One region of the Neobacillus sp. genome, then DNA from elsewhere that is predicted to be linked to it. Evidence: riboswitches for the same ligand, from Rfam matches in the RefSeq annotation. Region 1 holds a riboswitch; the other holds the start of a gene.

Region 1 (7,927 bases):
GTAAAAAACGACCAAGAAATCTATTACTCTCCAAATACGGAAAAGGCAATAAAATTATCATTAACGGATATAAAACATGATCCGGAACTATCAAAGGTGTTCCGCTTAGACACATCAGTTGAAAAAATGTCAAATCTTTCTGCTAATAATGGTAATAGAGATACCAACTATTCGATAATAGGTGTCCCACTACATTTGCCTGGAGAAAAAAATGGAGCCGTTTTTATTTATCAATCTTTAGAAGATATGCAGGAAACCTCACAATCAACAACCAAGTTTATTCTTCTCGTTGCAGGTGTCGCCATTATTCTAACAACTATTTTTGCGTTCTTTTTATCTACGAGAATCACTGCACCACTTAGAAAAATGAGGGAGGCTGCATTCGAAGTAGCTAGAGGGAAATTTGATACTAAGGTTCCGATCTTAACTCATGATGAAATTGGGGAGTTGGCAACGGCCTTTAATCAGATGGGCCGGCAATTAAAGTTTAATATGAATGCTCTCAGTCAGGAAAAAGAACAGCTTGCAAGTATCTTAAGTAGTATGGCAGATGGGGTCATTACTTTTAATCGGGATGGTACGATATTAATCACCAATCCTCCTGCAGATCGATTTCTTCAATATTGGTATTACGAAAAAGGAGGATTTGAATCTGATTCTGAGGGGATTCCAACGCAAGTTATGGAACTTTTTCAACAAGCTGTTGATACAGAAAAAGAGCAGATCGGTGAAATTTCACTTCAAGGCCGTCATTGGGTTATTCTGGTTAGTCCGTTGTATAGTAACCAATTTATTCGCGGGGCAGTTGCAGTTCTAAGGGATATGACAGAGGAAAGGCAATTAGATAAAATGAGGATAGATTTCATTGCCAATGTTTCACATGAACTGAGAACACCTATTTCCATGCTGCAGGGATATAGTGAGGCAATTGTAGACGATATCGCTGAATCGCAAGAAGAGAAAAAAGAAATGGCAAAGGTTATTTATGATGAATCATTGCGTATGGGCCGGCTTGTTAACGAGCTTCTTGATCTTGCTCGTATGGAGGCTGGACATCTTCAATTATCGTTTGAAGATATAGACTTATCTCCATTTATCAATCGAATTATTCATAAATTCCAAGGCTTAGCTAAGGATAATGAAATTCAATTAAACGCGGAAATTGAAGACGGAATATCGTCGGTTTCCTTTGATCCTGATCGGATTGAGCAGGTTCTCACTAACTTAATTGATAATGCTATAAGGCATACTCCAAAAGGTGGGTCTGTAAGGTTAAAGGCTACTTCTGAAGACATGGGCATCAGATTGGAAGTAAAAGATTCAGGCTCCGGAATTCCTGAAGAAGATTTGCCCTTCGTTTTTGAGCGATTTTATAAAGCCGATAAAGCGAGGACACGGGGGAGAGCTGGTACAGGACTTGGGCTGGCAATTGTGAAAAATATTATTGATGCGCATCATGGGTCTGTTTCTGTTCAAAGTAAAATGGGTCTAGGAACAACATTCACTTTCCTGCTACCTCGAAAAAAGTAATATTACCAATGATTTTGCCGATTGTTCTTGATTCACGAGAAACAAATCAAAAGCTCATCGCCTTAGGTGGATGAGCTTTTTCTAATGAGGAATTGAATTTTTCCATGAATGGATTTACAGATAATATCTTCCTTTTTAGCTGAAAAAAGTCTATATTTAAAAGGATGTAACCTTTTTTACATAAATTTCGACTAATACTATGAACGGGGAGGGGAATGGATGGACTCCGTTTTCGATGAACTTTATCAAAAATATCATCATGACGTTTTTCAATTTCTATTTTATATGGTTAGAAATAAAGAGCACGCTGAGGATCTTGTTCAAGAAGTCTATATACGAGTATTTAAGTCTTATCAAAATTTCGAAGGAAAAAGCAGTGAAAAAACATGGCTGTTTTCCATTGCACGAAACGTAGCCATCGACTTTTTCCGTAAACAAAAGGGCTGGAAGGAGAAATTACTTGAAAAATTTGATTGGTCAACCAATCAGGTAAAGGATGAGTATCCAATACCAGAAGAGATTACCGTCCAAAAGGAAGAAATTCTATGGATTTACAAATGCCTTGAATTTTGCACGATGGACCAACGAGCCGTCATTGTTTTGCGATATCTACAGGATTTGTCCATTGCTGAAACAGCAAAGGCTTTAGGGTGGACGGAGAGTAAGGTTAAAACAACACAGCACCGCTCGTTAAAGGTTTTGAAAAAGCAAATGGAAATGTTTTATGAGAAGGAGGGATTAACAAGTGAAAAAGTCAGAGTGGAGCGATAGAGAGCTCGAAGAATTATTAAGGCTAATGCCAAAAATACAAGATCATCGCGATCCTCGTGACATTTACCAAAATGTTTCTCTTAAAAAGCGTAAAACCAAATCATGGATGTTACCTGGTATAGCTGCAGCAGCAGCATTGTTTCTTTTTTTCATTTTAGCTCCAAAATTAATGGATAGTACAAATTACTCTCACGATAAAACCCAAGAGCAAAAATCATCGGGAAATCAAGATATGAAGCTTGCTGATAAAAGGGATACCTCAATGATAGCATTACAAAAAGACGATCCTGCCGTCGCAAAAGAAAATTCACTTAAAACTGGTGATAAACCTGAACTAATGAGCACAAACAGTACTAAAACAGCTATCTATGATGAAGAAGTAGGAGACGGAAAAACAGTGTTAACCTATTGGATACCCGATCCAGATGTTCAAATACTCATTCCTGTTTCCATTATCGTTCCTGCTGCGAAGGATACGTCCCGGCTTACTCTGTTTAATGAAAATATGGCGAACTTAAAGGAAAAAGAGTGGGGATTAGGTGAGTTCTACCCGCTTAATCTGACAAGGGAGCTTTATGAAGAAAATAATAGTATCAAGGTTGATGTTCCTGAGAACCATCAGTACGGACTGGGATCTATGGAACTAACTTTTATTAATGCATTAATAAATGATATATCTTCCAATAGCAATAGTAATAAAATAATACTTACAACAAATGGTCAACCTGGAATTGATTTTGAGAGATTTGGGAAGATGGAAAATCTTGATATTGTTAATAAAAAAAATCATGCCTTTTTCTTTTACTATCCCAAAGGGAGCGACTACCCATTCCTAACACCATCTGAAGATTCGTATAAAGATATAAATGCAGCCTTTCAGGCAATGCAGACCGATATACCAGTACTAGGTTTAAAAAATTCACTATTGCCATTACAGCCGTTAAATGACGTTACTGTTATTGATAGAACCTTATATGTATCATTTAAGGGTCATTCGGAATTGAAAGATAATCAACTCACTTCATCTTCTTTTGAGGCTCTATTGCTAACCGCAAAAGAATTTGGTTTGGAAAAAGTGATTGTAAAGGATTCTCCGTTAACACACATCGGTTCATTCGATTTATCCAAAGAGAACAAAGTGCCAGTAGCGCCTAATTTACGCACCATCCAATAGACTTATCAAATCAACCCATAGTGGTTGATTTTTTTTATGAATAAAATAGTGAAATACTCCAAATTATAACAAGTATGCTCAAGTCACTCCTCGAAGTGTCAAAATGTACTAAACATGAACAAACCGACATATGGTGTGGAGGAGAGGACAAGTTATAAGGAGGAAAATCGAAAATGCGTGACTACATAAAGAGATTTTTGATTGCCATTATTATGGCGCTTTGTATCAGTTTATTATTTTTGGGTGGAAAGCATTCAGAGGCGGCAAGTTTGTCTGATACAAAGGAAATGAAGGACAGCTGGATTTGGCCATCAGATGGTGTCATTTCTGATACATATGGAACGAGGCATGGAACGCATAAAGGAATTGATATAGCCGGAAAATGGGACACTCCTGTTCTTGCTGTTGACGATGGATTGGTGGTGAAATCGTACTACTCTAATACATATGGGAATGTAGTGTTTCTTAAACACCCAAATCAATTTGTAACGGTTTATGCCCATTTAAACAAGCGAGCTGTTTCAGCGGGGCAAAATATTGAGCAGGGTGAGGTAATTGGGAATATGGGGAAAACAGGGCAGGCAACCGGAACTCATCTTCATTTTGAAGCTCATCAATTAGAATGGAGATTCGATAAGAAAAATGCACAGGATCCAGAAATACTGCTTGGTAAAGTGGATGTTGGCGAAGCTGTACAGGGGGGCATTGCAGGTATCGGTAATAACGTTATGGTAGCAAGTAGCCATTTATACCCGCAAATTCAGCAAGAGGCAGCGGGAGGAATAGATTCACCAACCAATGGAAGATATATTGTTAAACCTGGGGATACATTGTACTCCATTTCTAGGAAACAAAATATTTCAATAAATCGAATAAAAGAAATAAATCATCTCAATTCAGACTTAATTAGGGTAAATCAAACTTTAATCGTTCAGTAATTGTGTAACCTGTAGACATAGATTTTGCTGGTTTATGGTGCGAAAATGTTTAATAATAACCAATAAAATAAATGGATATTTCTTTTGCTTAACAAAAGCTGCGTTTTCCAGTATAATAATCTTGTAATTTAATATCGATCTATCTTCGGGGCAGGGTGAAATTCCCGATCGGCGGTATTTGAGTTATTCTCATAAGCCCGCGAGCCTTTATAGGCAGGATTTGGTGTGATTCCAAAGCCGACAGTATAGTCTGGATGGGAGAAGATGGAGGTTCTGCAGACGTTCAAAAAATAATGATTGATTGAACGTTTATTAAGCGTGCCTTAGTAACTCCCTCAAGTAATTATTCTTGGGGGATTTTTATTTACATGGGTCGACAGTTTGCTGAACCTCTCTTCCTTACACGATGGATCAAAAAAGGAGAGAGGAAGATGAAGAAAGTGAAGAACACAAAGAAGTCAAAGGTAAGGGTATATGTTTCAATTGGAATGCTGAGCAGTATCGCATATCTTTTAATGCTATTAAATTTTCCGCTGCCGCCGTTCCAAAATTTTTTATTAGTCGATTTCAGCGACATTCCAGCGTTAATTGCCGCTTTAATCTTTGGACCAATAGCGGGAATATTAGTTGAGTTTTTCAAAAATGTTCTAAATTATATTGCGACTGGAAGTCAAACAGGGATTCCAATAGGCCATATTGCTAATTTTCTGGCGGGCATTCTGTTTATTTTACCGACCTATTATGTATACAATAAAATAAAGACGAGAAAAGGCATGACATTTGCTTTAATACTCGGCACAATGACAATGGCAGTTATGATGAGTGTATTAAATTATTTTTTTATTCTCCCTGCCTATACAGCAATTTTGCATTATCCTGACCTGCGTAACTATGTGGTACCTGGAATTCTACCGTTCAATATACTAAAAGGTGTTGCTATGTCATTTGTCTTTATGTTACTGTTCACTAGAATGCAGGCGTGGATTAATAAATTTTCAACGGTAAAAAGTGCATAATAGCGTGAAAAGCAATCAGGTTTTTGCTCCTGGTTGCTTTTATTTTTATAACTCTGTAAATAGGAAAACCCCCGCCTAAGGAAGGTGGGGGTTAGTAGCTTAAGAATATCTTTTGGACAAAATATTATTCGAATTTAGTTGGATTGCCATCAAATGATTCGTCAGCAACTTTGATTGAATCAGTTGGACAGCCTTCAAATGCATCCATCATATCATCGATCAATACATCTGGAATTTCAACGATACCTTCATTATCGTCAAGAGTTACAAATGCAATACCTTCATCATCATAATCATAAATATCTGGTGCAGCAGCGCCACATGCACCACATGCGATGCAAGTTTCTTTATCCACAATTGTATACTTTGCCATGAAAAAAACCTCCCAATTAAATAACAAAAATTATTCTTACTCATTATCCATGTTTAAAATGGAAACGCATTACACATTTCTATTGTAAAACTGTATGAGCAACTTTTCAATAGAAAAATACTATTAAAAACGTGGTTGTTTAGTTGATTTTCTTAAACTTCCACATATTTTGGCAACAACCTCCTTCATTTCATGTTAAAATAAGAATAGAAAAAAACGGTATTTTGTCGATATAAAGCGAAAAAGTGATGGGAGGCCCTGAATGCTGCAAATAGAACCCATTATTTTATATTGTTTAAAACAATTAGACAGTGAACGGACGATTTATTCTGTCTATCACCTTTTGAATGGAAAAAGATCCTCACAAACCATCCAGGATGCTCATTTATATTCTTTGAAAAAGTTTTTTGGGATATATGAATCTTTAACGAGAGAATCCTTTGAAGAAATAATTCAATCCTTGCTAAAAAAAAAGTGGATCTATCCCTCAATGGAGCAGCGATTCCTTGTGACATCCTTGGGAAAGTCAGTTTTAACCACCCATCCACTACCCTATTTTATGAATGGATGGAAATATCATTTATTCACATCGCAGGTTTGGGAAAGACTGAGTCTATTTATTCAGGTCACTTCGAATCTTGTTTACCAGGAAGCAAGATACGTTCCCATCCAAAAAAACAAAGATGTTCATAAATGGCTGAAAGCTGTTTTAAAAGAAATCCAAGCACCAAGGAAAGAAGTTGGCAGACTTGTTTTTTTCGAGCTGGTAGACTGTTTTAATGATGCAACTGAGATAGATCCCTCTCTATTGGTATTTCGGTTAACTGGTTTTCAACAAATAGGATTAACTCCTAGGCAGGCAGCCCAAAAGTTACATATGGAAATTCACGATTACCATATCGGATTTATTCACACACTTCATTACTTGATTCAAAAAATTAACTGCGAGTCTAATCGTTTTAGGATTCTATCCCTTCTTTTCCACGAACTGCAGCAAGATAATGAATTAACTCACTCTTCACAGAAAACGTGGGCGTTATTGAAACATGGATATTCCCTTGATATGATTGCCACTTACAGGCATTTGAAATTAAGTACTATTGAAGACCATCTCGTTGAGTTTGCCTTAAATATAGATAATTTTCCTATAGATGTTTATGTAGATAAAGAGTTACAAACAAAGATTTTGGAAATATCCCGGGACTCAGCAACGAGACAGCTAAAGATTATTAGGGAAAAACTGAAGACAGCAACTTATTTTCAAATTAGATTAGTGCTGGCAAAGTATGGTGGTCGATAATGGAGTTAGAAAGTATTTTAGAAAAATATTTTGGTTATCATTCGTTTAAAACAGGACAAAAAGAAGTCATCTCGTCCATACTTTCCGGGCAACATACATTGGCGATGCTGCCGACAGGTACAGGAAAATCGTTGTGTTACCAGCTTCCTGGTTATGTTTTAAAAGGGCAGATTTTGATTATTTCTCCACTTCTTTCTCTTATGCAGGACCAAGTGGAGCAGTTTATGCGGTTTGGCGAAAAAAGGATCATTGCCTTGAATTCTTTTCTTTCTGTCGCAGAAAGAAATAGTGCACTTCGGCAGCTAAGCAGCTACAAGTATATTTTTCTTTCTCCTGAAATGTTGCAGATTCCCTTTATTATTAGCAGGATTCAGGAAATGACCATCTCGTTGTTTGTGGTCGATGAGGCCCATTGTATCTCCCAATGGGGTTATGATTTTCGTCCCGATTATTCAAAGCTGGGTGAGATTCGAAAGAAGCTTGGGAATCCCCTCACACTTGCCCTTACAGCGACAGCGACAAGTAAGGTGAGAGAGGATATAATAGCTTCCCTTGGGTTAGAAGAAATGATCAAAGTAGAATCGACGATTGACCGCCCGAATATAGCCTACTATGTTGAACAAATAACCGATTACCATGATAAGCAAAACCGAGTAATTGACCTAGTTTCATGGCTGCAAAAGCCTGGGATCATATATTTTTCTAGTAAAAAAGCTGCAGAACAAATGGCGTCATTATTGGTAGAAAAAGAAATATGTCAAGCAATGGCCTACCACGGGGGATTAGATCAAACTACAAGAATTTTGATTCAACAACAGTTTATTT
Region 2 (7,927 bases), on a different contig from region 1:
ACAGATATGAGGCAAGAACTGTTTGAACATGTCCAAAAACAATCGTTTCGTTTTTTTGATAATACCAAAACCGGACATATTATGAGCAGAATTACCAATGACCTCTTTGATCTTGGCGAACTTGCCCATCATGGTCCAGAAGATGTATTTATCGCGTTGATGACCTTTATCGGTGCTTTCTGGATCATGTTAACAATTAACGTCAAGTTAGCGTTGGTTGCCGTAATAATCCTACCATTTCTAATCTTACTGGTTGTCGTCTGTAATTTAAAAATGAACAAAGCTTGGAGTCAAATGTATTCTAGTATTGCAGATGTTAACGCACGAGTTGAAGATAGTGTATCAGGCAGTCGTGTCGTTCAATCGTTTACAAATGAAGGGTTTGAGATTGCTAGATTTAAAAAGAATAATCAGACATATAGGGGGGCGAAGCTTGGCGGTTATCGCGTTATGTCATATAGTCTTTCAGGTATTTATATGATGACGCGACTGATCACGATTATCGTGCTTGTTTATGGTGCTTGGCTAAGTTTCTCCAACCAGCTGTCCTACGGAGAACTCGTCGGGTTTGTTCTTTATATCAATGTTCTTTTTAAACCAATTGATAAAATCAGCGCCATTATGGAGCTGTATCCAAAAGGAATGGCAGGATTCAAACGGTTTATCGACCTGATTGATTCTGAGCCTGAAGTGAAGGATATAGTGGACGCGGTGGAAGTTGCTTCACTAAAAGGAAATATCGTCTTTGATGAAGTTTCATTTCGCTACGATTCGCATAAATCTGTTTTAGAAAATATTAATTTGGATCTCCGTTCAGGTGAGACGGTTGCCCTTGTTGGCCCATCGGGGGCTGGTAAGACAACCATTTGCTCTTTGATTCCCCGGTTTTATGATGTGAATAGCGGAGGGATTTATATTGATGGTCTTGATATCCGTGATATGACCAAAAAATCCTTGCGTTCACAAATAGGAATCGTTCAGCAGGATGTATTCCTATTTACAGGGACACTACGCGAAAATATTGCATACGGAAAACAGGATGCAACCGATGAGGAAATTGCTGAAGCAGCAGGTCGTGCTCATCTTGAAAAATTCATTGCTTCCTTACCTGATGGCTATGAGACACAAATTGGTGAGAGGGGCTTAAAGCTCTCTGGCGGCCAAAAGCAGCGGCTTGCGATTGCACGGATGTTTTTGAAAAATCCACCAATCTTGATTTTGGATGAAGCTACCTCTGCTCTTGATACCGAAACTGAAATGGTCATTCAGGAAGCTTTGACAGAACTTGCCCAAAACAGAACCACTCTTATTATTGCCCATAGGCTTGCAACGATTCGTAATGCCGACCGCATTATCGTCGTGACTGAGGACGGTATCGCTGAAGAGGGCAGACATGATGAGCTTATTGAGCAAGGTGGTATTTTTGCAAACCTTCATCGGGTGCAGTTTCAGCAATAATCTTTATAGAATTATTTTCTGTAAATGGGTAATTTATTCTTAAAAAAATTTTAGTTCTTTTTGGAATTAGCTGTGTATAAGAAGATAATTGAAGGGCTAAAATAATTGGGCAAGTATAATTTGCAAAATCATGTAATTGTTACATGCTAGGAGGCTACAAAGAAATGGAACATGGTAAAGTAAAATGGTTTAACAGTGAAAAAGGTTTTGGGTTCATTGAGCGTGAGGGTGGAGAAGATGTATTCGTTCACTTCTCGGCAATTCAAAGTGAAGGATACAAGTCCTTAGATGAGGGTCAAGAGGTTACGTTTGAAATCGAAAATGGCCAACGTGGACCACAAGCGGTAAACGTTCGTAAATCATAATGACCAATGAATAAAACAGACTCCATCATTCGGAGTCTGTTTTTTCGTTAGCAGGCAAAGAGGCGTTTGCGATTTTTAATTTTTTTGAATCTCTTTGACTCTGCCAACTTGTCCATTGGTTAATCTTACTTTAATTCCATGTGGATGAAAACTAGATTTGGTCAATATATCCTTAACTACCCCTGCTGTAAGAGTGCCACTTTTTTGATCCGCTTTTAGGACTATTTTGACAAAAGCACCGGGGAGAATTTCTTTTCTATTTTGACCGTTAGACACCCATTTTTCTCCGAGAATTACTCACTTTTTTCGTCTGCTGGCTCTTCATCTGTTTGGTTGTTTGTGAATTATTTGAGCCGGAATTTCCTGCCGCTGCTTTGTTTTTCTTGTTTTCAAGCTGCAGCTTCATAGCTTCCTGTAAACTAATTTTCCTTTTTGGCTCTTCTATTGTCTTTTTTTCATTTGTATCATTCATTGTAATCCTCCTAAACCTTATTAAATACAGTATAATCTATTTTCCACCAGATTAAAATTTATCATTAAAAAACTGCTATGAAAAATTTAACGATTGTTTATTTTGTATTATTCTAAACTTTCAATTAATACGGAAACATGGTAGAATAAAAGATAGGTGATGTCCTTCCACTATTTTCTATCTGCAACTAGGGCACGACTTCACAATTCACTTAAATAGAAATTTTTAGGACGTTATTCAGCAATTTTGGAATAACGTCCTTTATTTTTAATACCTATATTATAGTGGTAGATGTCTTTTTTAATAAACAATATTACTTTATATTTATTATAATTTAGTATTGATTATTTATAAATTTATATTATAATTTAGTTATTGGCTCTAAAAAATAATTTACGAGGTGATGAAGTGAGTAATGAAAACAAACACTTAACAACGGGAACTGGAGCTCCAGTCGGTGATAACCAAAACTCAATGACAGCAGGAATGCATGGACCGACATTAATTCAAGATGTACACTTAATTGAGAAATTGGCTCACTTTAACAGGGAACGTGTGCCTGAGCGTGTTGTGCATGCTAAGGGGGCAGGAGCACATGGTTACTTCGAAGTGACAAATGACATGTCAAAATACACAAAAGCCAAGTTGTTTAATGGGGTTGGTAAGCGTACACCAATGTTTATTCGATTCTCAACAGTAGCGGGTGAACTAGGCTCTTCCGATACTGTTCGTGACCCTCGTGGATTTTCAGTCAAGTTTTATACAGAAGAAGGAAATTATGATCTTGTCGGAAATAACACTCCTATTTTCTTTATTCGTGATGCTATTAAATTCCCTGATTTCATTCATACGCAAAAAAGAGATCCAAAATCACATTTGAAAAATCCAAATGCCGTCTGGGATTTCTGGTCCTTATCACCTGAATCTTTACACCAAGTTACATACCTAATGGGTGACCGTGGGATTCCTGCCACACTTCGTCATATGAATGGTTATGGAAGCCATACATTTAAATGGGTAAATGCTGACGGAGAAGCTGTTTGGGTAAAATACCACTTTAAAACAGAACAAGATGTCAAAAACATGACGAATGAAGTTGCAGCTAAATTAGCAGGTGAAAACCCTGATTATCATACAGAAGATTTGTTTAATGCCATTGATAAGGGCGACTTCCCAGCATGGAAATTACATGTGCAAATTATGCCATTTGAAGATGCCTTTTCATATCGCTTTGATCCATTTGATGTCACAAAGGTCTGGTCACATAAGGATTATCCGTTAATAGAGATAGGGCGGATGGTGCTTAATCGCAATCCTGAAAACTATTTTGCAGAGGTGGAACAGGCTACATTCTCACCAGGAACAATGGTACCAGGTGTTGAGGCTTCTCCTGATAAGATGCTTCAAGGTCGTATCTTCGCTTATTCTGATGCGCACCGTTATCGTGTCGGACCGAATCATAACTTGCTGCCAATTAACCGGCCAAAAGTGGAAGTAAATAACTATCAACGTGACGGTGCAATGCGGTCTGACAATAATGGCGGCGGTTCGGTTTATTATGAACCAAACAGCTATGGAGGACCTAAGGAAACACCTGAACATAAGCAAACAGCCTTCCAGGTGACAGGTGTGGCTGAACAGGTTGCTTATGATGAGCACGACCATTACACGCAAGCGGGTGACCTTTATCGTTTAATGTCAGAAGAGGAGCGCTCAAGGTTGGTGGAAACGGTCGTAGGTGCCATGAAGCCAGTTGAGAGAGAGGACATCAAGCTTCGTCAGATTCAGCATTTTTACAAAGCAGATCCTGAGTATGGTGAGAGAGTCGCAAAGGGCTTGAATTTAGCGATACCGCAAGAAGTTAAATAATCTAGTTAACTATTAAAAAAAGAATACTAAATGCATAAATGATTTTTAAAACCCAGTGACCCTAAAATAATAATTGTTCAAGCAGCGGAACCATGTCTCCGCTGCTTTTTTTATCTATTTTAATACTATTTTAAAAAAATGGTTATTACGGAAAATTATGGTAAAATGATGTTTTTTGTCGTTATTTTATTATTTAGCCATTATAAAACTGATGATTTAGTCGAATTTTCTTTGCAGGATTTTAAGGGATATTTTTAGAATTATAGAAATAAGATAGAGATTAAAGGGGGGATTTGCTTGGATATCCAAGTGATCGAAAAAGAAGATATAAATGTAGTTGGAATTTGTTGGAATGGCACATATTCACAGTTGGGAACAATTTCGAGTCTCTTTAGAAACATGGAGCAACGTCTTGATGAAGTATCATATCAGACAGATGAACCAGTTTTGATTGCCCCATTTCACAGCCGGGAAACGGAGCTTACCTATTATGTAACCAAACCAGTTGAAAAAATCAGTCAAATCCCTGCAGGTATGGTCGGTTTTACGATTCCCAGTAAAAACTATGTTTTCACTACCTATAAGGGCAGTCTGGATGGAGTTGAAAATACATACCTACAAATGTTCTCTTGGATGCAAGAGTATGGCTATGAACAGGATCATCATGCATTAAGTTTAGAAATCTATAAAGAAAAATATAAACACCAAAATGCGAATGGTGACCTGTATTTTGAGATATATTTACCAGTAAAGTCTTATAAAAAAAATAATCAATGAAAGAAATAAATTTAATTAATAGTAATGTGATTTTTGGGAGGAGTACCACCTCCCATTATTTTTTTGCTTCTTTTCAGGGCTTTGTTTTGTGCATTTCCCTTTACTGTTTGAATTAAGTATAATAACATATAAATGTATATTCGAATAATTTCCTTCGGGGTCAGGTGAAATTCCTAACCGGCGGTGATGAAGCAATGCTTCTTAGTCCGTGACCCGGTTAACATATTTTGTTAAACGGTGGATCTGGTGAAACTCCAGGACCGACAGTTAAAGTCTGGATGGGAGAAGGAAAAGGCAGGATTAAGGGTAGGGTGAATTGTACCTATTTTTAAGCCTTAATTTTCTATTGTCTTTTTTCAGGACCCTGAAGACCTTTTGTCTTCAGGGTCTTTTTATATCCTTTTTAAGGGAGTAAGGACTATGAACGATACCGACTACATGAAATTAGCTTTAAATCTTGCCAAAGGCACGTTGGGGCAAACATCACCCAATCCCGTTGTTGGTGCCGTACTGGTGAAGGAAAATCAAATTATTGGCATGGGGGCACATTTAAAAGCGGGTGAACCTCATGCAGAGGTACATGCTATTCAAATGGCTGGAGATAAAGCAAAAGATTCAACCTTGTATGTAACACTCGAGCCATGCAGCCATTTCGGAAAGACACCGCCCTGCTCAGATTTGGTAATAAAGACAGGTGTGCGTAAAGTATTTGTTGCAACTACTGATCCAAATCCCCAAGTTGCAGGTACAGGTATGGAACGAATGAAAAAGGCAGGAATCGAAGTGGAAGTTGGAATGCTGCAACAGCAGGCACTAGAGCTGAATAAAGCCTTTTTCTATAACATCCAAACAAACCTTCCCTTTGTCACCTTGAAATCTGCTGCCAGTTTGGATGGAAAAACGGCAACAGTAACCGGTGAAAGCATGTGGATTACAGGTGAGGAAGCGAGAAGTGATGTTCATCAATTGCGCCATCAGCATGACGGGATTTTAGTTGGTGTAAATACGGTAATACAGGATAATCCCAGCTTGACGACAAGGCTTGAGACAGGTGGTAAAAACCCAATTCGGATCATATTGGATACTCATCTGAGGACACCGCAGAACGCGAAAGTAATTAAAGATTTTTTGGCACCAACATGGCTTATCACAGGGGCTGAAGTCGACCAAAAACGAGTAGAACAGTTTACCGAAATAGGGATTGAAGTGATTAAATTGGAAAAACAGCAGATAATCATTAAAGATCTGTTAGTGACTTTAGGAAAAAGGGGAATCACTTCGCTTTTTGTCGAAGGCGGATCAGAAGTGCATGGCAGTTTTTTAAAGGAACGTGCCTTCCAACAAATCATTACCTATATTGCACCGAAATTAATAGGTGGAAAACTAGCCCCAACCCTATTCGGTGGTGAAGGAATTGAAAAAATGGCCGAGGCTGTTTTGCTGAACATTAAACAGGTGGATATGATTGGCAGCGATATAAGAATTATCGCTGAACCTAAGTAAGGAGCAGGAATTATTATGTTTACCGGAATCATTGAGGAAATTGGGGTAGTCTCGAATATCCAACGGACAGGTGAGTCGTTTGTTCTTACATTAGATGCGAAAAAAATCCTTAAAGATGTGCATCTTGGAGACAGCATTGCTGTCAACGGCGTATGCCTAACAGTTACAACTTTTTCAGGCAATCATTTCACGGTAGATGTGATGCCGGAAACAGTCAATGCGACCAGTTTAAAGATGGTTAAGCGGGGTTCCAAAGTTAATTTGGAAAGGGCAATGGCAGCTGGTGGAAGGTTTGGCGGTCATTTCGTCTCAGGACATATCGATGGAACAGGAGTTATTAAAAGTAAACAGGCCTTCGAAAATGCAGTTTATTATACAATTGAAGCCGATGAAGAATTGTTAAAGTATGTGATATTAAAAGGTTCCATTGCAGTGGATGGGACAAGCCTTACTGTCTTTGGCGTAACGGAAAATAGTTTTACGATATCACTAATTCCACATACATTGTCGGAAACGGTCTTGGGACTAAAGGGTTCCGGGGATATCGTCAATTTAGAATGTGACATGATTGGAAAATACGTTGGACATTTTTTTAACAAGATGACATTAGATAATCAGCAAAAAAGTAGGACAGCGATAACCACGAAATTTTTAGAAGAAAACGGCTTTTTATAATCGATAATTCGGAAAAACTTGGTTTAGCCAGGGTTTTGTAATATAAAGAGGAGTGATATGGCGTGTTTAATACAATTGATGAAGCCATAACTGATTTAAAAGAAGGAAAGGTTGTCATTGTTTGCGATGACGAGGATAGAGAAAATGAAGGGGACTTTATCGCCCTAGCTGAAAAAACTTCACCAGATGTGATTAATTTCATGGTCACCTATGGACGAGGACTCGTATGTGTTCCTATCGAGGAAGAATTAGCACAAAAACTTGACTTACTCCCGATGGTTTCAAACAATACGGATTCACATGGAACTGCTTTTACTGTAAGCATTGACCATAAATTTTCAACAACTGGGATTTCTGCCTTTGAACGTTCCGCCACAGTTTTAAGCATGCTGGATCCAGCGTCTAAAGCTGCTGATTTTAAAAGACCTGGTCATATTTTTCCGCTTATAGCTAAAAAAGGTGGGGTGCTGCGAAGAACAGGACATACGGAAGCAGCAGTAGACCTAGCTAAATTATGTGGCGCCAAGCCTACCGGGGTCATTTGTGAAATCATGAATGAGGACGGTACGATGGCGCGTGTTCCTCAGCTTCGTAAAATTGCTGATAATCTAAACGTGAAAATGATAACGATAAAAGACTTGATTGAATACAGAAACAAAAAGGATAACTTAATTAAACGAGAAGTAGAAATTAATTTACCTACAGAATTTGGCACCTTTAAAGCGGTCGGTTATTCGAATCTTGTTGACGGAAAAGAGCATGTCGCCTTAGTGAAGGGTGAAATTGATCCTGAAACTCCTGTCCTTGT

Evidence for each region. A riboswitch is a leader RNA that binds a small molecule or an ion and turns the genes downstream of it on or off. The one in region 1 is predicted to bind FMN.
Region 2: linked by a shared signal. The riboswitch ahead of ribD (bifunctional diaminohydroxyphosphoribosylaminopyrimidine deaminase/5-amino-6-(5-phosphoribosylamino)uracil reductase RibD) and the one ahead of RTR43_RS20075 (ECF transporter S component) in region 1 are both predicted to bind FMN.

Annotation. Positions count from the first base shown of each region.
Region 1 covers NZ_DALZYO010000038.1:33,054-40,980, reverse strand. Annotated here, with positions in the region: gene RTR43_RS20095 (ATP-binding protein) at 1-1,530, shown strand, start outside; gene sigX (RNA polymerase sigma factor SigX) at 1,750-2,301, shown strand; gene RTR43_RS20085 (hypothetical protein) at 2,276-3,475, shown strand; gene RTR43_RS20080 (peptidoglycan DD-metalloendopeptidase family protein) at 3,649-4,413, shown strand; FMN riboswitch at 4,551-4,683, shown strand; gene RTR43_RS20075 (ECF transporter S component) at 4,845-5,429, shown strand; gene RTR43_RS20070 (ferredoxin) at 5,554-5,802, opposite strand; gene RTR43_RS20065 (YpbB family protein) at 6,065-7,102, shown strand; gene RTR43_RS20060 (RecQ family ATP-dependent DNA helicase) at 7,102-7,927, shown strand, end outside.
Region 2 covers NZ_DALZYO010000047.1:17,489-25,415, reverse strand. Annotated here, with positions in the region: gene RTR43_RS22165 (ABC transporter ATP-binding protein) at 1-1,458, shown strand, start outside; gene RTR43_RS22160 (cold-shock protein) at 1,623-1,823, shown strand; gene RTR43_RS22155 (YwbE family protein) at 1,899-2,099, opposite strand; gene RTR43_RS22150 (hypothetical protein) at 2,092-2,295, opposite strand; gene katA (catalase KatA) at 2,704-4,164, shown strand; gene RTR43_RS22140 (GyrI-like domain-containing protein) at 4,462-4,941, shown strand; FMN riboswitch at 5,088-5,235, shown strand; gene ribD (bifunctional diaminohydroxyphosphoribosylaminopyrimidine deaminase/5-amino-6-(5-phosphoribosylamino)uracil reductase RibD) at 5,362-6,444, shown strand; gene ribE (riboflavin synthase) at 6,460-7,119, shown strand; gene RTR43_RS22125 (bifunctional 3,4-dihydroxy-2-butanone-4-phosphate synthase/GTP cyclohydrolase II) at 7,182-7,927, shown strand, end outside.